2 regions of the Kitasatospora sp. NPDC093102 genome follow, and region 1 is predicted to be linked to the other one. Evidence: riboswitches for the same ligand, from Rfam matches in the RefSeq annotation. Region 1 holds a riboswitch; the other holds the start of a gene.

The links. A riboswitch is a leader RNA that binds a small molecule or an ion and turns the genes downstream of it on or off. The one in region 1 is predicted to bind guanidine.
Region 2: linked by a shared signal. The riboswitch ahead of AB0O11_RS10910 (MBL fold metallo-hydrolase) and the one ahead of AB0O11_RS14100 (SMR family transporter) in region 1 are both predicted to bind guanidine.

Annotation. Positions count from the first base shown of each region.
Region 1 covers NZ_JBFBFA010000008.1:68,244-74,722, reverse strand. The annotation lists gene AB0O11_RS14110 (hypothetical protein) at 199-1,506, shown strand; gene AB0O11_RS14105 (MFS transporter) at 1,510-2,949, opposite strand; gene AB0O11_RS14100 (SMR family transporter) at 3,044-3,358, opposite strand; guanidine-III (ykkC-III) riboswitch at 3,403-3,468, opposite strand; tRNA gene AB0O11_RS14095 (tRNA-Cys) at 3,554-3,625, shown strand; gene AB0O11_RS14090 (xanthine dehydrogenase family protein molybdopterin-binding subunit) at 3,710-6,037, opposite strand.
Region 2 covers NZ_JBFBFA010000006.1:41,942-48,420, reverse strand. The annotation lists gene fhuB (Fe(3+)-hydroxamate ABC transporter permease FhuB) at 1-974, shown strand, start outside; gene fes (enterochelin esterase) at 971-2,152, shown strand; gene AB0O11_RS10915 (DUF397 domain-containing protein) at 2,204-2,401, shown strand; guanidine-III (ykkC-III) riboswitch at 2,431-2,498, shown strand; gene AB0O11_RS10910 (MBL fold metallo-hydrolase) at 2,510-3,373, shown strand; gene AB0O11_RS10905 (hypothetical protein) at 3,396-3,590, opposite strand; gene AB0O11_RS10900 (NAD(P)-dependent oxidoreductase) at 3,708-4,631, shown strand; gene AB0O11_RS10895 (hypothetical protein) at 4,621-5,178, shown strand; gene AB0O11_RS10890 (DHA2 family efflux MFS transporter permease subunit) at 5,183-6,479, opposite strand, start outside.

The DNA.
Region 1 (6,479 bases):
CGCCCGACAGAGCTATCGACGGTTCAACAGGTCCGATCGGTTGCGTCGTTCGAGCGATCGCACACGACCGCGCGCCGTGCCTCTTCGACCGGTCTCACCCTCATGCCATGCTGACCCGGTTACGGGTTCTATCACCCACGTGTCCGGCTGGACTCCGCACTCCCCCATGCTGCCCACCGCCCCACGAACGGAGTGACCATGGAAGCCCTCTCCCGCCGCACCCTGCTGACGGCCGGCGCCGTCACCGCCGCCACCCTGGCGGCCGGCTGCGGCAGCAACCACGCCGCCGGCGGGGAGCGGGTGAGCGGCACCGCCGTCCCGGCCACCGGCACGGCCCAGGAGCAGGGCAGCACCGCCACCCCGGCCCCGGCCCCGATCCCCCCGCCGAAGGCCGTCCTGATCGGCGACGGCTCCACCTCGGACACCGGCGCCCAGCCGCACCAGCCCGTCCCCGAGCAGCTGCGGCCCGGCCGGCGCCCGCCGCAGTTCGTGGTCTTCTCCTGGGACGGCGCCGGCGAGCTCGACAACGGCCTGTTCGCCCGCTTCCGCCGGCTGGCCCGGGAACACGACGCGAAGATGACCTTCTTCCTCAGCGGCCTCTACCTGCTGCCCGAGTCCAAGAAGGACCTCTACCGCCCGCCGCAGCACCGGGTCGGTGCCTCCGACATCGGCTACCTGAGCGACCGGCACATCCGCGACACCCTGGAGAACGTGCACGCGGCCTGGCTGGAGGGCCACGAGATCGGGACCCACTTCAACGGCCACTTCTGCGGCTCCACCGGCGTCGGCAAGTGGTCCCCGGAGGAGTGGGACAGCGAGATCGAGCAGGCGATGGGCTTCGTGACGAACTGGCGCACCAACACCGGCTTCACCGACCTGCCGGCGCTGCCCTTCGACTACCGCAAGGAGCTGATCGGCAGCCGCACCCCGTGCCTGGAGGGCCAGCGCAACCTGCTGCCCACCGCGGTCAAGCGCGGCTGGCGCTACGACAGCAGCGGCAACGGCACCCAGGTGTGGCCGCAGAAGATCCAGGGCGGCGCGCTCTGGGACCTCCCGCTGCAGTCCATCCCGTTCCCCGGGCACACCTTCCAGGTGCTCTCGATGGACTACAACATCATGTACAACCAGTGCGGCCCCAACACCAAGGCCGACCCGGCGCTCCACCCCGGCTTCCAGGCCCAGGCCCGCGACGCCTACCTGATGGGCTTCGACCGCACCTACAACGGCAACCGGGCGCCGTACGTCATCGGCAACCACTTCGAGGAGTGGAACGGCGGCATCTACATGAACGCCGTCGAGGAGGTCCTCAAGGCCATCGCGGACAAGCCGGAGGTCCGGCTGGTCTCCTTCCGGCAGCTGGTCGACTGGCTGGACGCCCAGGACCCGGCGGTGCTGCGCAAGCTCCGGACCCTCGCCCCGGGCCAGTCCCCGGCCGGCGGCTGGGAGGCCTTCCTCGGCGCCCCGGCGGGGGCCGGGGCCCCCGCCGTCGCCGCCGCCACCGGCTGACCGTCAGGTCCGGGTGCGGACCCGGCCGGAGAGCAGCGCCCCCAGCAGCGACACCCCGATGCTGGTCAGGAACACCACCGCGAAGGCGCCGGGCGACCCGGCGCCTTCCGCCGTGTCGTGGAGGGCGGCCACCGAGCCGCCGCCCAGCGCCGCGAACAGCACCCCGGCCAGGCCGGTGAGCAGCACGTTGCCCAGCGCGTCGCTCATCTGGAGCGCGGCCGAGTTGGCGCCGGCGTCCTCCGGCCTGGAGAGCTTCATCATCAGCACGCTGACGGACGCGATGGTCAGTCCCATCCCGAGGCCGCCGACGCCCCAGGCGACCGCGGCCACCCAGGCCGGCACCGCCGGGACGAGCACCAGCGCGGCGCCCCCGATCGCCACCACGGTCAGCACGAAGCCGCCCCGGATCATCGGCACCCGGAAGCGCTCGGCGGCGGGCCGGCCCTGGAGCCACGAGCCCAGCGCCCAGGTGAGGCCGCCGCTGGTCAGGGTCAGCCCGGCCAGCGTCGGCGAGAGGCCGCGCCGGCTGGTCATCATCAGCGGGATGAACACCTCGGCGGAGAAGAACGCCCCCGCCGACACCCCGCGCAGCAGGATCACCGCCGGCAGCCCGCGCACCGCGCGCAGCGTCCCGGCGGGCAGCAGCCCGAGGACGGCCGGCACCAGCAGCGCCGCCCCGGCCGCCCCGGGGATCAGCCCGATCAGGTCGAGGCGCTGGCCGGCGTACTGCACCAGGCCGGCGCCGACCGCCGCCATCGCGGCCAGCCGGGTGCGGCGGCGGTCGAAACCGCCGCCCTTGGCCACCGGGTGCTCACGCTCGGAGCGGGCCAGCGCCGGGCCCATCACGGCCAGCGGCAGGAGGATCAGCACCGGCACGGCCAGGAACACCCAGCGCCAGCCCAGGTGCTGGGTGACGGCCCCGGCGACCAGCGGGCCGACGATCGAGGGCAGCACCCAGGCCGAGGAGAAGGCCGCGAACACGGACGGCCGCAGCCGCTCCGGATAGGCCCGGCCGACCACCACGTACAGCGCGACGATCACCAGCCCGCCGCCCAGGCCCTGGATCGACCGCCCGGCCACGAACACCCACATCCCGGGCGCCGTCCCGGCCACCACCAGGCCGACGCCGAACACCGCGATGCCGGTGAACAGCGGTTGCAGCGGGCCGCGCCGGTCGCACCACTGACCGGAGACGACCAGGGCGAACAGCGTGCTGGTGAAGTACCCGGAGAAGGCGAAGGCGTACAGCGAGACGCCGTGCAGCTGGCGGGCCGCCGTCGGCATCGCGGTGTTGACGGCGGTCGCCTCGAAGGCGATCACCAGGACCACCGAGACGATCCCCAGGGTCAGCGCGCGGTAGCGGCCGCCGAGCACCCCGCCACCGGGGTCGTCGTCGAGGGGTATCGGCACGGGGTCGACCGAGGTGGGGGAGGCAGTGGTCATACGTAACATCGTAAGAGCCGTCTGCCTCGATGGCCCCTGACCCCGGTCGGTGATCGGCTCGGTCCCGCGTCCTGGGACGGCGGCGCGGCGCAGGTCAGTGCAGCACCTTGAGACCCACCACGCCGGAGACGATCAGCAGCAGGCAGACGATCCGGGCCATCGTCGCCGGATCCCCCAGGACGGCCATGCCGTAGACCGCGGTGCCGACCGCGCCGATGCCGACCCAGGCGGCGTAGCCGGTGCCGATCGGAATGGTGCGCATCGCGTACGCCAGACCGCCCATGCTGAGCAGCAGCGCGACGCCGAAGACAAGGCTGGGGACGAGGCGGGTGAAGCCCTTGGACGATTCCAGGGCGACCGCCCACACGGTCTCCAGGAAACCCGAGACGATCAGAACGAGCCAGGCCACGACAGCGACACCTCCGCAGTCCACAGCGGCCGGATTGCCGCTGAACTGCGCCGTCTTGTCGTCACCGGGTACGACGCGCTCGTCCGGGGTGACGGAAATGCCGCCACCTGTCCCCGACGGTAGCACACACTGCCATACAGAATTTACAAAGGGGCGTTGACCCCTCTCCCCCGGATCGGCCACTATGAATTCACTGGCCGTGTGCCCGAGTGGCTTAGGGAACCGTCTGCAAAGCGGTGCACGCGGGTTCGATTCCCGCCATGGCCTCACCGGAAAAGGAATTGCCGGTCGACTCCGAAAGTCGCCCGGCAATTCCTTTTCGCTATTTCCGTTGCCGTCCGGGGAATCCGGTCAGGCCGTGACGGCGTCCTCCGCCCGGATCGGCAGCCGGCCGACCGGCAGGCCGGTGGCGGCGCGCACGGCCGCGGCGACGGCCGCCGGGGCGACCACCGCGGGGACGGCGCCGACCGCCTTGGCGCCGAACGGGGCCACCACGTCGCGTTCCTCCAGCAGCGTGGCGATCCGCACCTCCGGGGTGTCCAGCGCGGTGGGCAGCCGGTAGCCGGTGAACGAGGGGTTCTGGAGCACCCCGCCCTCCGTCCGCAGGTCCTCCAGCAGCGCCAGGCCCACGCCCTGGGCCACCCCCGCCTCGATCCGGTCCTCGATCTGGCGCGGGTTCAGCGCCCGGCCGACGTCCTGGGCGACCGTCATCTCGACCACCCGCACGGTGCCCAGCTCGATGTCCACGTCCACCACCGCGCGCATGGCGCAGAACGAGATGGAGACGAAGGCGTCGCCCTGCCCGGCCTCGTCCAGCGGCTCGGTGGGGTGCGGGCGGCACTGCGCGGTGGCCCACAGCTCCTTGCCCTCCAGCGCCTCGGCGACCGGCATGCCGAGCACCCCGTCGTACGAGGTGATCTTGCCGTCGGCGATCTGGAGCAGCTCCGCCGACATCCCGAAGTTCGCCGCGATCGGCTGGAGCAGCTGGTGGCGGACCATCAGCGCGGCCCGCTCGACGGCACCGCCGGAGACCCAGGTGTGCCGGCCGCGGGCGGACGGGCCGGCGATCGACTGGTCGCTGTCGGCCGGCGCGATGTAGACCTCGCTGACGCCCAGCACGGTCTGCACGATCTGCCGGGCCAGCGTGGCGAAGCCCTGTCCGGCGTCGACCGCCGCGCAGATCACCGTGGCGTGGTCGCCGCTGACCCGCACGGTCGCCGTGGAGACCTCGTCCTCGCCCTCGGCGCCCAGCATGTGCACCATGCCGACGGCGTAGCCGATGCCGCGCCGCACCGCCGCCGGGTCGCCCGCGCCGCCGGGCCCGCCGGGCAGCAGCCACTCGGCGTCCGGGTCGTCCACCGGCAGGGCCGGCAGCGGCTCGGCGGCGACCGCGTCGAGCAGGGCCCGCACCGGCGCCGGGCAGGTGACGGCCTGTCCGGTGGGCAGCGGGTCGCCGGTGGACATCGCGTTGCGACGGCGGATCTCCACCGGGTCCACACCGATCCGGGCGGCCAGCTGGTCCAGCTGCGACTCGTACGCGAAGCAGGCCTGCAGGGCGCCCTCGCCGCGCATCCGGCCGGCCGGCGGATTGTTGGTGCGCACCGCCCAGGCGTCCACGAAGACGTTCGGGCAGACGTACGGGCCAGCCGAGAAGGCCGTCGCGGCGGCCAGCGCCTCGGCGGAGACGTCCGCGTAGGCGCCGCCGTCCAGCAGGATCTGCGCCTCGACCTTCACCAAGGTGCCCTCGGCGTCGGCGTGGTGGCGGTACCGCAGGAGCGCGGGGTGGCGCGAGGTGTGGGTGTGGAAGGACTCCTCGCGGGTGAGCGTCATCTTCACCGGGCGGCCGGTGCGCAGCGCCAGCAGGGCCAGGGTGACCTGGAAGGAGAGGTCCTCGCGGTCGGTGGTGGCTCCGGGCACGCCGGTGACCACCAGCCGGACCCGGTCCGGCTCCAGGCCGAGGCAGGCGGCGGTGCGGTCGCGGTCGCCGTGCGGGTCGGTGGAGGACAGGTGCAGCTCGACGCCGCCGTCCGGGCGCGGTACGGCCAGCCCGGCCTCGGCGCCGAGCGGGGCCGGGTCCTGCCGGCCGACCTGGTAGAGGCCCTCGACGACGATCTCGCCCACCGCGTCCGGGTCCCCGCAGCGCAGCGGCAGGTGGCGGAACAGGTTGCCGTCCGGGTGCAGCGGCGGCGCGGTGAAGGACTGCTCGGGGTCGGTGACGGCCTCCAGCGGCTCGTAGTCGACCGCGATCAGCCCGACCGCCAGCCGGGCGGTGTCCGGGTGGTCGGCGGCCACCGCGGCGATCGGCTCGCCGTGGTGGCGCACCACGCCGGCGGCCAGCACCGGCCGGTCGGCGACGATCGGCCCGGCCGGGGCGCCGTCGGGGGTGCCGTCCGGGCCGGGCGGCAGGTCGGCGGAGGTGACCACGGCGTGCACCCCGGGCAGCGCCAGCGCGGCCGAGGTGTCGATCCCGCGGATCCGGGCGTGCGGGTGCGGTGAGCGCAGCACCGCGCCCCACAGCAGCCCCTCGGCCCACAGGTCGGCCGCGTACGGGTAGATGCCGAGCGCCTTGGGCAGCGCGTCGCTGCGCAGCGGGGAGCTGCCCAGGCCGGTCGGCTCCGGTGCGCCGCCCTCGCCGCCGTCCTGCTGGATTGCTGCGCCGATGTCGGTAGGCGACGTCATGATGCGTGGTCGTCCTCGGGGAGCCGGATGCCGTGGGCGGGGGTGGCGCCGTACGGGACACCGGCCGGGGCGCCGCCCTCGGCCGGGGCACCGTGCGGGTGCGGGGCGGCGTACGGGGTGCCGTGCGGCGGCGTGCCGTCGTAGGCGGCGCCGGGCAGCGGGGTGCCGTGCGCGGGGGTGGGCTCGTAGACCGGGGCGTCGTACCCGGTGTCGTAGCCGTTCTGCTGCTGGTGGCCGTCCGGGTAGGGCACGTAGGTGCCGTGGGCGGGGGTGGCCTGGTACGGCTGCTCGGGGTAACCCTGCGGCGGGTAGTACACCTGGTCGTCGGCGGCCTGGGCGGGGATGACGTCCCGGATCGGGGCCAGCACGGTGGTGTCGTACACGCCGGTGTCGTAGCCGCCCTGGGGGTCGCCGTACGGCAGTCCGGCCGGGTCCTGCTGGA
Region 2 (6,479 bases), on a different contig from region 1:
GCCGGGCGCTGCTGGCCTCGCTCGGCCTGGCCACCGCGCTGCTGGCCGCCGTGGTGGTCTCGGCACACGCCGGGCAGAGCGAACTCGACCTCGCCCGCACCTTCCGGGCGGTGTTCGGCTACGGCGACCGGCTGGACGTGCTGCTGGTGCAGAAGTTCCGGCTCGGCCGGATCGTCGCCGGGCTCGCCGCCGGGGCCGCCCTCGGCCTGGCCGGCTGCCTCACCCAGACCCTCGCCCGCAACCGCCTGGCCACGCCCGAACTGCTCGGCGTCAACGACGGCGCGACCGCCGCCGTGCTGGTCTCCGCCGGCGTCGCGGGCACCTTCGGCGCCTGGTGGGCGGGACCGCTCGGCGCGCTGGTCGCCGTCCTGGTCGTCACCCTGGCTTCCGGCGGGCTCGGCGCGCGCGGCTATCGGGTGCTGGTGGTCGGACTCGCCATGTCGGCGCTCGCCTCTGCCGTCATCCAGGTCGCGATGGCCCGGCGCTCGCTCAACTCGGCCGGCTCGCTGTACATCTGGACCAACGGCAGCCTCAACGGGCGGGACCTCTCCGTCGCCACGCCCGTGCTGATCGGGCTGGCGGTGCTGGTGCCGCTCGCACTGGTGGCGGCCCGGCGGCTGGCGGTGCTGCGCTTCGACGACAGCGTCGCCTCCGCGCTGGGTGTCGACCCGGGCCGGGTCCGGCTCGCCTGCCTGCTGCTGGCCGTCGCGCTGGCCGGGCTGGCGGTCGGCGTCTGCGGGCCGGTCGGCTTCGTGGCGCTGGCCGCACCGGTGATCGCCGGGCGGCTGGCCGGACCCGCGCGGGTGCCGGTGCTCGGCTCGGCGCTGACCGGCGCCCTGCTCGTCGTGCTCGCGGACGCCCTGGGACGGGTGCTGTTCGCCGGGGTGGAGATCCCCGTCGGCATCGTCACCACCGTCCTCGGCGGCCCATTCCTGCTCTGGGTGCTGCTCGGCCGCAAGGGCAGCCCCGCGTGACCACTTCTGGAGACCTCACGGTGAAGACCCCGCTCGTCGTCGCCCCCGACCCCGACGACCCCGCCTACCGCCTGGTCACCTTCGCCCACCGGGACGACGGCTGCGACGGCGTGCTCGCGCTGCTGCACACCGTCACCGACAAGGACCGCCACGCCGGCGACCTGACGCCGCATCTGATGAAGCGTCAGGCCGATGGAACCTGGTCGATCACCTACCGGTTGCGCGCGGACCACCGCGCCTCGTACCAGCTGTACCCGTTCCGCGGCGAGGCCCCCGGCACCACTCGCCCCGACTGGCTGCGCGTCCTCGACCACGCCCGCCCCGACCCGTACGACACCGAGCCCCGGCTGCCCGCCCGCGACGGCCGTCACCCCTCCTCGGTGCTCAGCCTGCCCGCCGCGCCCGCGCAGCCGTACGTGCGGCGGCGCGACGGCGTGCCGCGCGGGCGGACACTCGCCCGTACGGTGGCCGGCCGGCGGGTGGACGTCCACCTCCCGGCCGGGCACCGCGCGGACGGCGGCCCGTACCCGGGCGCGGTACTGCTGGACGGCGAGATGTGGGGTGAGGTGCTGTCCGTCGGCAACAGCCTCGACAACCTGACGGCGGACGGCGCGATCCCGCCCACCGTCGCGCTGCTGGTGCACACCATGGGCCCACAGCGCCCGGACGACCTCAGCTGCAACCCGGCCTTCGTCGACCTCCTCGCCGACCGTCTCCTCCCGTGGGCCGGCGCGGAGTTCGGCGTGAGCGACGACCCGGCCGCCACCGTGATCGCCGGCCAGAGCGCGGGCGGCCTCACCGCCGCCTACGCCGCCTACCGCCGCCCGGAGCGCTTCGGCAACGCGCTGTCCCAGTCCGGTTCCTTCTGGTGGCCCGACGGGACCGAGTTCGACGCGGGCAGCGAATGGCTGACCCGCCGCTTCGCCGCCGAGGAACGGCGTCCGGCCCGCTTCTGGATCGAGGTCGGCCTCCAGGAGTGGATGCTCCTCGCCCAGAACCGCCACCTGCGCGACGTCCTGACGGCCCGCGGCTACGACCTGGCCTACCGCGAGTTCAACGGCGGCCACGACTACGCCTGCTGGCGCGGCGGCCTCGCCGACGGGCTCGCTCACCTGCTCGGATCACCCGTGGGGATGGTTTCGACCGATTCGCACACCCCCGAACCTTCGGGCGCCTGACGTCGGGAGTCCATACCGGATGACCACGGGGGGTCGGCCATGAACGCGTCCATGAGCACCGCACCGGCCTGGTTCAAGTCCAGCCACAGCGGCACCGAAGGCGGCAACTGTGTCGAGGTCGCCCTCACCCCGGGCACCGTCCGCGTGCGGGACTCCAAGGACAAGACCGGCCCCCGGCTCGCCTTCGCTCCCCGGGCTTGGGCCGACTTCGTCGAGTTCGCCCGGAACGCTTCTCCTACAACCGGCTGAGTCCGCCGCCGGCCCGTGCTAGCGTCCCCGGGGCGGCGCAGCGGCGCCGGCCCCGGACGAGACGTGCGCCGTACCCGGCCTGCCAAGACGACGCACCCTGGAGGCGTCATGTCCGCTGCCGGTACTCCCATCACCCGTCCGCTGGACGTGCGATGGATCCACGGCTCCCCGTCCGCGAAGCACAACACCGACCCGGACATCCAGGTCCACGAGTACGACGAGCACACCGTCATCCTGCGCCAGAACAAGGCGGTCCACTACGAGGCGCCGTTCCTGTTCCTGCTGTTCGGGACGGAGCGGGCAGTACTGATCGACACCGGGGCGACCGCCGAGGCCGTGTACTTCCCGCTGCGCGCGACGGTCGACGAGCTGGTGGAGAAGTGGCTCGCCCGCAACCCCCGGCCCGGTGGCGACTATCCGCTGCTGGTCCTGCACACCCACCCGCACGGCGATCACGTCGCCGGCGACGGCCAGTTCGCCGACCGGCCGGCGACCACCCTGGTCGGCGGGGAACTCGCCGCGGCCTGGCCGTACTTCGGCTTCGACCGGGACGAGGAGGCGGTGGCCCCGGTCGACCTCGGCGGCGGGCGGGTGCTGAAGTGCCTGGCCACCCCGGGACACCACGAGGCGTCGGTCACCTACTACGACCCGTGGACCGGCTTCCTGCTCACCGGCGACACGGTCTACCCGGGGCGGCTGTACATCAACGACTGGCCGGCCTTCGGGCGGAGCATCGAGCGGCTGGTCGCCTTCGCCGAGAGCCACCCGGTGACGCACGTGCTCGGCTGCCACATCGAGATGACCCGCGAGCCGGGCGTCGACTACCCGATCCGCACCACCCACCAGCCCGAGGAGCCGCCGCTCCAGCTCACCTCGGCCCACCTGCACCGGATCCGGGCCGCCGTCGCCGAACTCGGCGACCGTCCGCGCCGGTACCCGCTGGACGACCTGATCCTCTGGCCGCACGAGTGAGCGCCCGGGGCCCCGGGGCCGGTCAATCCCGGTAGGGCACCAGCCGGGTCAGGTCCAGCTCGAAGCCGAACGGCTCCGGGATGCCGATCTTCTCGCCGAACTCCCGCTCCGTCCGGGTGTGGTAGCGGTCACGGTTGGGCTCGGAGAACAGCGCTGATGGATCGACGGCGGTGACGCCTGCATGACGATGATGTCGCCCGACAGTTCGACCTTGCAACCATCCGGCAGGCTGCGGCGGGCCTCTTCGAGCAGGCGGTAGTGCTCAGGGTTCATGCGCTCTCCTCCGGTGCTTCCGGCACAGTACCGCGCCCGGCGCCGTAGGCTCGGCGGATCGGTGACGCGTGTGGGAGGGGTGGCCCGGGTGGGGCGTGTGGTGGTGACGGGGTCGGCCGGGTTGGTGGGGTCGGCGGTGGTGCGGCTGCTGCGGGAGTCGGGCCGCACGGTGGTCGGGGTGGACCTGGTGGGGTCCCCCGACACCGACGTGGTGGCGGACCTACGGGACGGCGTGGCATGGCGCGGGGCGCTCGCCGGGGCGGAGGCGGTCGTCCACGCGGCCGCGCTGCACGCGCCGCACGTCGGGGTGCGGCCGGATGCGGAGTTCCACGCCGTGAACGTCGGGGCGACCGGGGAGCTGCTTTCCGCCGCCGAGGCGGCCGGGGTGCGGCGGTTCGTCCTCACGAGCTCGACCTCGGTGTACGGGCACGCGCTGGTGCCGTCCGACGGCGCGGCGGTCTGGGTGACCGAGGACTTGATCGCCCGGCCGCGCGACGTCTACGACGAGACGAAGCTGGCCGCCGAGCGTCTGGTGCTCGAAGCGACCGGCATGACCACGGCGTGCCTGCGGATCGCCCGCTGCTTCCCGGAGCCGCCGCCCCTGCTGGCCCGGCACCGCCTCTACCGGGGCGTGGACCTGGCCGATGTGGCGCGGGCGCACCTGCTGGCCGTCGAGAGCGCCACGGCTGCCGGGGTGGTGAACATCGCCGGCCCGTACCCCTGGCGGACCGACGACCTCGCACGTCTTCACCGGGCCCCGGCAGCCCTGATCGCGGAGCGCATGCCGGAGGCGGCGGCCGGGTTCGACCGGCTCGGGTGGGATCTCCCCCGCTCGATCGACCGCGTCTACGTGTCCGAGCGGGCCGCCAGGGTGCTCGGCTATCGACCTCGTCGCACCGTGGCCGACGTGCTGGCCGAAGCGGCCGGACAGCGCGGCTGGTCCGATGGTCGGATCGGCCGTCAGAATGGCGAGCATGTCGACTGACCGAACCGCCCGGATCCTCGGAGCCGTTCTCGGGCTCGTGTTCATCCAGACCGGCGCGAGCACGCTGCCTGCCGCCGTCGAGGTGGGGCTGCGGGTGGTGTCGCTGGCCGCGTTCATCGCGCTGGTCGGGGCCTGGAACCGGTGGGGTGGCCGGGAGGCTCCGCTGGACCGGACCGGGGGCAGGCCGAAGAACGCCGTCGGACGGAACTATCAGTTCATCCCGGCTGCCGGGGGAGCCGCGATCGTCGTCGGCATCCTGGTGGTCAACCGGCTGCTGCACACCCCACTGGCGACCGGACCCTGGATCGCCACCGTGGTGAGCGCGCACTTCTTCGTCCTGGCGGCTCTCTGGCAGCGGCCCTCGGTGCACGTCCTCGGCGCCGCGATGACGCTGTGCGCGGTGGCCGGGCTGGCCCTGGCCTTCGGCGGCGCCTCGACGGCCGCCGTCGGCGCGGTCGCCGGGGTCGTCCCGGGGGCGCTGCTCCTGGGCTCGCTGTGGCGGTGGTCCGTCCGGGCGCGCGCCGTTCCCGAACGGACCACCATCTGAGGGTTCAGTCCTCCGGGGGCGGGCCCGGGGCCTCCGTCGGGAGCCGGGCGGCCAGGAGGGCGCCGACGGCCACCAGGCCGGCGGTGAGCAGGAGGGCGAGGCGGTAGGGCGTCGGGCCCGCGCCGTCGCCGACCTCGCCGAGCAGCGCGGCGGTGGCGGCGATGCCGAGGGCACCGCCGAGGGTGCGCAGGATGGTGAACAGGCCCATCGCGCGGCCCATGGCGGGAGGCGGGACGTCGGCGAAGCCGGCGATCTGGACGGTGAGCACGGCGGTGCCCAGGATCAGGCCGACGCCGAACATCAACGCCCGCACCGCCCAAGGGTTTTCCGCGAAGCCGAGGGAGCCGACGACCACCGCCGCGAGCACCAGCGCGGGCAGGACGAGGCGGCGCGGACCGAGCCTCGGCAGCAGCCGGTCGACCACCTGCGAGGCGGCCATCAGGCCGATCGCCTCCGGGAAGACGCTCAGCCCGGCGTCCAGGGCCGAGGCGCCGCGCGCCGCCTGGTAGAGCAGCGGCAGTACGAACAGCGCGCCCATCAGCCCGGCCGAGGTCAGCAGGGCCAGCCGGCTCGCCGCGCCGAAGGTGCGGTCGGCGAGCAGCCGCAGGTCCACCAGCGGCTCGGCGTACCGGAGTTGATGACGAACCGCCGCGCCCAGCAGCGCCAGACCGAACAGTCCGCCGAGAGCCACGCCCGGGGAGGTCCAGCCGTGCGCCGGGCCGAAGCCGAGGGCGTAGGTCAGCAGCCCGAGGCCTGGGGTGGCGAGCAGGAAGCCGGTGGTGTCGAAGCGGCCGGCCGGGGGCTCCTGCTCGCCGCGCAGGCCGATCAGCCCGATGAGCACGGCCGCCGCCCCGACCGGCACGTTGACCAGGAACAGCCAGTGCCAGGAGAGGTGTTCGGTGAGGTAGCCGCCGAGCGGTGGCCCGAGGGCGGGCATCAGCGCGGTCGGGACGATCAGGATGCGGCCCAGGCCGGCCCGCTCGTGCGGGGCGAAGGCCCGGAACAGCAGGGTCATCCCGACCGGCGTGAGCAGCCCGCCGGCCACGCCCTGGACGGCCCGGGCGACCGACAGCGCGCCCAGGCCGGGCGCCGCCGCGCAGAGCGCGGAGGCGAGCGTGAAGACGGCGAGCGAGCCGAGGAAGACCCGCTTGACGCCGTACCGGTCGCCGAGCCAGCCGGCCACCGGCAGGCCGAGGGCGAGGCCGACCAGGAAGGCGGTCTCCACGGCGTTGGCCGCCTCGACGGGCCGGCCGAAGTCCTCGGCGATGCTGAACAGCGCCGGGTTGACGATGGTCGAGTCC